Linked DNA regions of Phytohabitans houttuyneae. The protein of the gene in region 1 interacts with the protein of each later gene in a pairwise test. Links are inferred from orthologs where the notes say so. Each region holds a gene or a part of one and is shown on either strand. Other genes may lie near its edges. The genes, in order: Phou_RS50280 and panC.

Region 1 (3,012 bases):
GGCCCGCCTGGACAAGCTGCTCACCGAACACGACCCCTTCAAAGTGCACTCGACCGGCTAGCGCGGGGGCCGCACCAACCCTGCCGGCGGAGCCGGCCACGGTGGATGGCCGCCGCGCGAGCGCCAACCCTACTTGTCCCTGCCCAGCGACTCCGCCGCCCCGCGCAGCAGCTGGCTGACCCGAACCAGCTCATCCGACACAAGCATGAGCAGGCGGCCCGAGTAGCTCCTGGCCATGCGCAGGAGCCTCGCCGCGACCGGGTCGACCTCGTCGAGCTCGCGCAAAGCCCGCCGCACCGTGGTCTTGTCCATCTTGCGCATGGCGGATGCGGCGCGGTGGGGATGCTCGCGCAGCAGCTTGTGCAGCCACAGCTGGGTCTCCGGGCCGTAGAGCGGGCTGGTCAGCAGGTCCGGTATCCACTTCCTGAGCGCGTCTTCGAGCTCAGCGGCGGCGGGGGACGGCAGGGTCTTCGGGCGGGCGGCGCTGTGCAGTGCGTACCGGCGGGCCAGCTCAGCCGTCAACAGCCCGCCGCCGACCAGAGCGAGCGCGTCGGCGCCGGCCAGCGCGGTCGCGGCCGTGGGCGCGTTTGTCGCGAAGGTGGCCACGGTCGGCGCCGCCACAAACGATGTCGCCGCCACGAACACGCCGATCGTCGCGAGCCTCTTCAACGCGGGCGAGGCGGCCTCTTTGGACTGCGACGACGGGCTGGCGCCTTGACTCTGCTGGACCTGGTGGACGACCGAATACTCCGGACGGTGCGGAAAAGGACTGCTCATGGGCGCTCCTGCACGCGCGGCCTTTTGCCGGGACAGTAGTGCACCACGGCCACTCAGGTCACCAGCAGACCGCCGCCCCACGCGGCCGCGATCGCCAGGGCGGCGGCCAGTTCGATCAGCATCGACAGGCCTGCGGCCTTCAGCGCGTGCACTGTGGACGGCCACGCCTGCCGGTGGTCACCCAGCCGCACCCGCTCGGCCAGCCACACCCCGAGGACGAAGCCCAACACAAGACCCACGATGGGTACCACGAAAAAGCCCACCAGGCCGAGGACCCCGCCCACCAGCAGCGTGCGGTTTGGCACCCCGGAGCGTTTGAGGTTGCGGCCCGGCCACAGGTACTTGACCGCGGTGCCGCCCGCCGCCAGCCCGGTGGCGACGGCGAGGACCAGCCACTTCGGCCAGCCCGCGTCGGAGAGCAGCGCCCAGGCCAGCACGCCGAGCCAGCACAGCAGCAGGCCGGGCAGCACCGGCACCACCACGCCGACGATGCCCGCGGCGATGGCGAGGCCGCACAGCAGCGTGACGGTGGAGTTCGTGTCGGTGAGTTCCACGCCGTCAAGCCTGCCGCACGCGGGCCACCTTCGCTGGGTGAGCGGCTACGGCCTGTCGCTGACCTCGCGCAGGCGGCGGTACGCCTCGAAGCCGTCCGGCACCCACTCCCACTCGGCCAGCCGCTGGTCCAGCTCCTCCTCGGTGAGGAAGGCGTGCCAGTCGACCTCCTCCGGCTGCGGCCGCACCGGACCGTCGATCCGCACCTCGTAAATGGCGGACCACCACGTGTGCTGCGGCGTCTCGTACAGGAACCGGAACAGCGGCACCGGCGCGAGCGGCCCCTCGACGCCCAGCTCCTCGGCCGCCTCGCGGGCGGCGGCCGCGTCGTAGGTCTCGCCGGCGCCGACCACCCCGCCGACGAACATGTCGTACAGCGACGGGAAGACAAGCTTCCGCGCGGTGCGGCGGTGCACGAAGATCCGCCCCTGCGGGTCGCGGGCGAGCACGAAGGCGGCGCGGTGGCGCAAGCGGTTCGCGTACACCTCGCGGCGCGGCGCCTGCCCCACCACCACGTCGTGCTCGTCGACCACGTCCAGGATCTCGTCTTCGGAGAGCGGCGCTTCGTCGGTCACGTTCAGATCGTAAGCGAGCGGCGTACCGTGGCGACCCGCTCCGCCAACGGCCCCGCCGGCACCTCGACGAGCGTGTAGCCGAGCTCGCGGTAGGTGTGCTCGTGGACCCGTTCGAAGGTCAGCGAGTCCGCGAAGCTGAGCCGGCGCGCGGCGGTGCGTTCCACGAAGCCCTGGTTTCGCACGAAGAGGACGGTCCGCTCGTACTCGCCCTCGGCCCGCGCGACCTCCTCGCGCAGCAGGCGGGACGGCGGCAGGCCGAGGTGGCGGCACAGCGCCAGCGTGCAGACCGGCGAGCGGTCGAAGAACGTGACGCCGCCCGCCGCCGCGGCCGCGAAGCGCCGCCGCTGCAGGGCCGCGACCTGGTCCACGAAGTCGTGCTCGCGCCACGGCTCGGCCCGCCCGAGCGCCCGCCACAGCGCGATCACGTCGGTGGCGGCCTCCTCCACAACGGCGTGGCCGTCGAGCTCGAGCTGGCGCAGGATCGCGGTCTTACCGGAGCCGGGCGTGCCGGTCAGGATGTACGCAGGCATGGTCGTCCCTCGCAGGGTCAGGATCGGGAGGCGGCCCCGCGAAATCCGAGAGCGGTGCTCGATCGGTGCGGTGCCTCGACCAGCGTACCTATCGTGGCGGTCATGCAGGCTGAGTGGACGACGGCCGATGTGTGGGTCTTCGCCGCGATCGAGGGGAGCGGGCCGGACGACGGCTACACGCTGGCCCAGATCGTTGCCAAGGCCGACGGCATCAACCACGCCATCCTGCTGGAGCGGGAGCTCACCCAGGCCGTGCCGCGGCTGCTCGCCGCCGGCCTGATCGGCGCCGACGCCGAAGCCGACCGCTACTGGCACACCGAGGCCGGGCGCGCGCTGCGGCAGCGCTGGATCAAGCGGGGCGGCCTGTTCAGCTGGGGCAAGGCGATGATGCCCGCGCTGCGCCGGATGGGCCCGCCGCAGGACGGGGAGTGGCGGCTGCCGGCCGGGGCGTTCGAGCGCGCCGTCCAGGCCCATCTGGCCTGGGGCGAGTCGATGCTCAAGCGCCGAAGGAGCTAGAAGCAGCAGATCAGAGCTACCGCGATGTCCGCGGTGGTCCGGACCGTTGCTCCCGCGGTCTC
Region 2 (3,303 bases), on another replicon or contig:
CCGGTGATGCCGGCCGGCGGTACCGGCTCCCACGCCACGGACGCGGGGAGGGAAGGGGGCCGGGGCGCCCGGTCGACACCGGTCAGCGACATCCGGGCGGCCAGCTCGGCCGGCGCGGCGTGGCGCAGCGTGGCCAGCAGCTCGCCCCGTCCGGCGCCCACGTCGACCACGTCCAGCCGCTCGGGACGGCCGAGCGCCTCGTCCACCCGGGACACGAGGCGCAGGATCGCCGACGCGAACAGTGGCGAGGCGTGCACGCTGGTCCGGAAGTGTGCCGCCGGCGCGCCGGTGACGAAGAAGCCGCCACCGCCGTAAAGGGCGTCTTCCATCGCGTCGCGCCAGTTCAGGCGCGGTCCAGCCGCTGGCACGAGCCACACCCTACGGGAGGCTCGTGAAAACCTTCACACACTCTGTGAGGGCGAGTTGACCGGGACGCATACTGACGTTGACCGGTACCTAACCTCACGAGGACTGGATCACGTCATGATCGTCGGTGTCATCGGGGCCGGGCGCGTTGGCGCTGTGCTGGGCGCGGCCCTGGCCCGAGCCGGACACACGGTCGTCGCGGCCTCCGGCAGTTCGCCGGCGTCGGTCGCGCGCATCGCCCGACTCCTGCCTGATACGGCCCGTTTGGCACCCGCCGAGGTCACCCGTGCCGCCACCGACCTGCTGCTCATCGCCGTCCCCGATGACGCGATCGGCCCGCTGGTGGCCAGCCTGCCGTTCCACCCGGGGCAGGTCGTGGCGCACACCTCGGGCGCGCAGGGCCTCGCCGTGCTGGCACCGGCCGCCGCACAGGGTGCCCGCCCGCTCGCGCTGCACCCCGCGATGACCTTCGCCGGTACCGGCGACGACCTGTCCCGGCTGCCCGGCACCGCGTACGGCGTGACCGCCCCGCCCGAGCTCCGCGCCCTCGCCACCCGGCTCGTCGCCGACCTGGGCGGGACGCCGGAGTGGGTCGCCGAGACCGACCGCCCGCTGTACCACGCGGCGCTCGCACAAGGCGCAAACCACCTGGTCACGCTCGTCAACGAGGCGGCTGACCGGCTGCGCGACGCCGGGGTGGTGCACCCCGAGTCCGTCCTCGGCCCCCTGCTCCGGGCCGCCCTCGACAACGCCCTGCGGCACGGCGATGCGGCCCTGACCGGCCCTGTCTCTCGGGGTGACGCCGGTACGGTCGCGCGGCACCTGGAGCGGCTCGCCACCGTCGCGCCCGACTCGGTGCCCGCGTACGTGGCGATGGCCCGGCGCACCGCCGACCGCGCGATCGCCGCCGGCCGGCTGCGCCCGATCGACGCCGAGCGCCTCCTCGACGTGCTCGCCAACCCCCGCCAGGAGGTACAAGCGTGACGGCGCTCGTGCACACCCGGGACGAACTGGCCGCCGCCCGTGCCGGGATGACCGGGACCGTGGCCGTGGTGATGACGATGGGCGCGCTGCACGAGGGGCACCGCGCGCTCCTGCGGGCCGCCCGCGAGCAGTCCGACCACGTGATCGCGACGATCTTCGTGAACCCGCTGCAGTTCGGGCCGAACGAGGACTTCGACAGGTACCCCCGCACCCTCGACGCGGACCTCGCCATCTGCGCGGAGGCCGGGGTCGACCTGGTTTTCGCCCCCGACCGCGCCGAGATGTACCCCTCCGGCGAGCCGATGGTCCGGGTCAACCCAGGCCCGCTCGGCGAGCGGCTGGAAGGGGCGAGCCGCCCCGGCTTCTTCCACGGCGTGCTGACCGTCGTGCTCAAGCTGCTGCAGCTCACCCGCGCCGACCTGACGTTCTTCGGCGAAAAGGACTATCAGCAGCTCACGCTCGTACGGCGGATGGTCAGGGACTTTGACGTGCCGGTCCGGGTCGTCGGCGTGCCGACCGTGCGCGAGCCCGACGGCCTCGCACTGTCCAGCCGCAACCGGTACCTGGCACCCGCCGAGCGCCAGGCCGCGCTCACCCTCTCAGCCGCCCTCCGGGCCGGGGTGGAGGCCGCCGCGGAGGGGCGCGACCCCGAGGCCGCCGGCCGGGCGCTCTTCGAGTCGGGTACCGCCAAACTGGACTATTTCGTACTCACCGCACCTGACCTGGGGCAAGCCCCGGCGGAGGGCACCGGCCGGCTGCTCGTGGCCGCCTGGGTGGGCAGCACCCGGCTCATCGACAACGCCACTGTCGAGATTGCGTCACCGACGTAACGTTGAGGAACGTCACTCGCCGGTTGTATCGCAGGAAGTCGGATTTGGCCGGGGTGACGTATGCTCGGCCGTCCGGACAGTGCCCTTGGGGAGGGACGCACGATGCGACGGTGGATCGCCGCGATCGCTTTAGGCGGCGCGACCGCTCTCACGCTCTCCGGCTGCAGCAATCCCGCGGGCGTCGACGGCGACCTGACCGACGACTGGGTGGCGGTGTCCGAGCCCAAGCCCTTCGTGCCGCCGGCCGAGGTCTGCCACAGCGGTGACTACGCCGATGTCGCCTACCTGTCCTCCTTCAACCCCGTCGACTGCGCCACCTCGCACCGGCTCGAGACCGTGCACGTCGGCGAGTTCACCGGCGGCGCCGCCAGCGGTTCCGCGCCGCCGGCGAAGGGCTCCGCCGAGATCCGCGCGGCCTACGCCGAGTGCGACACAAAGGCCAAGGAGTTCGTGGGCAGCGACTGGCGCAACGGCCGGCTGTGGCTGGGCGTCGTGCTTCCCTCGCCGCAGGCGTGGTCCGGCGGCTCGCGGTGGTTCCGCTGCGACATCACCGAGGTGGCCAACGTCGAGGACAACGGCGACACCACGAGCCGCACCGGCAGCGTCAAGGGCGCGCTCAAGTCGGCCTCGCCGCTGTCGCTCGGCTGCTACCAGGTCAAGCTCGCCCGCGACAGCAGCATCGACACGATGCCCGCCGTCCAGTGCACCAAGGATCACAACAGCGAGTTCGTCGGCGTGCACAACGCCCCCGAGGGGGCGTACCCGAGCAAGAGCGCCGACTGGGACAAGCTGCACAACGAGTGCCGCAAGGTCATCGCCAAGTTCGCGGGCGTGCCCAACGACGGCAATCTCAAGTACCGCACCGGCGTCGTCTCGCTGCCCGGCAACGAAGACGAGTGGAAGGGCGGCAACCGGGGCGTCCGCTGCTACCTCTGGCTGAGTGAGCGGAAGGTCAACCGGTCCATGAAGGGCGCGGGACCCAACGGGCTGCCGATCCAGTACGAGAACTGAGCCTGGCGGCTCACTCACTTGGCCCTGATCACAGTCTCCGCCGTGCGCGGGTGCTCGGTGGTTGACTGGTCGGATGGATGTTGCACTGCCAGTGCTACCCAGGCGGCTCGGT

The links.
Region 2: the proteins of Phou_RS50280 (region 1) and panC interact in binary tests that used the Escherichia coli proteins (3 or more experiments, as listed by UniProt). The link is inferred for Phytohabitans houttuyneae from one-to-one orthologs.

What each region holds. Positions count from the first base shown.
Region 1 is NZ_BLPF01000005.1:342,383-345,394, forward strand. Bases 141-2,841 are described here. They hold Phou_RS50280 (NUDIX domain-containing protein), read right to left. Parts: upstream 1,905-2,841; coding sequence 1,377-1,904; downstream 141-1,376. Other genes in these bases: Phou_RS50270 (hypothetical protein), read right to left, coding at 141-777; Phou_RS50275 (DUF456 domain-containing protein), read right to left, coding at 831-1,331; Phou_RS50285 (AAA family ATPase), read right to left, coding at 1,907-2,434; Phou_RS50290 (hypothetical protein), read left to right, coding at 2,537-2,841. Outside these bases: Phou_RS50265 (YiaA/YiaB family inner membrane protein), read left to right, coding at 1-61; more of Phou_RS50270, read right to left, coding at 130-140; more of Phou_RS50290, read left to right, coding at 2,842-2,950.
Region 2 is NZ_BLPF01000001.1:4,577,341-4,580,643, forward strand. What follows is about bases 272-3,263. They hold panC (pantoate--beta-alanine ligase), read left to right. Parts: upstream 272-1,346; coding sequence 1,347-2,180; downstream 2,181-3,263. Other genes in these bases: Phou_RS21140 (SAM-dependent methyltransferase), read right to left, coding at 272-329; Phou_RS21145 (Rossmann-like and DUF2520 domain-containing protein), read left to right, coding at 484-1,350; Phou_RS21155 (septum formation family protein), read left to right, coding at 2,283-3,191. In the rest of the region: more of Phou_RS21140, read right to left, coding at 1-271. UniProt on the Escherichia coli protein: Catalyzes the condensation of pantoate with beta-alanine in an ATP-dependent reaction via a pantoyl-adenylate intermediate.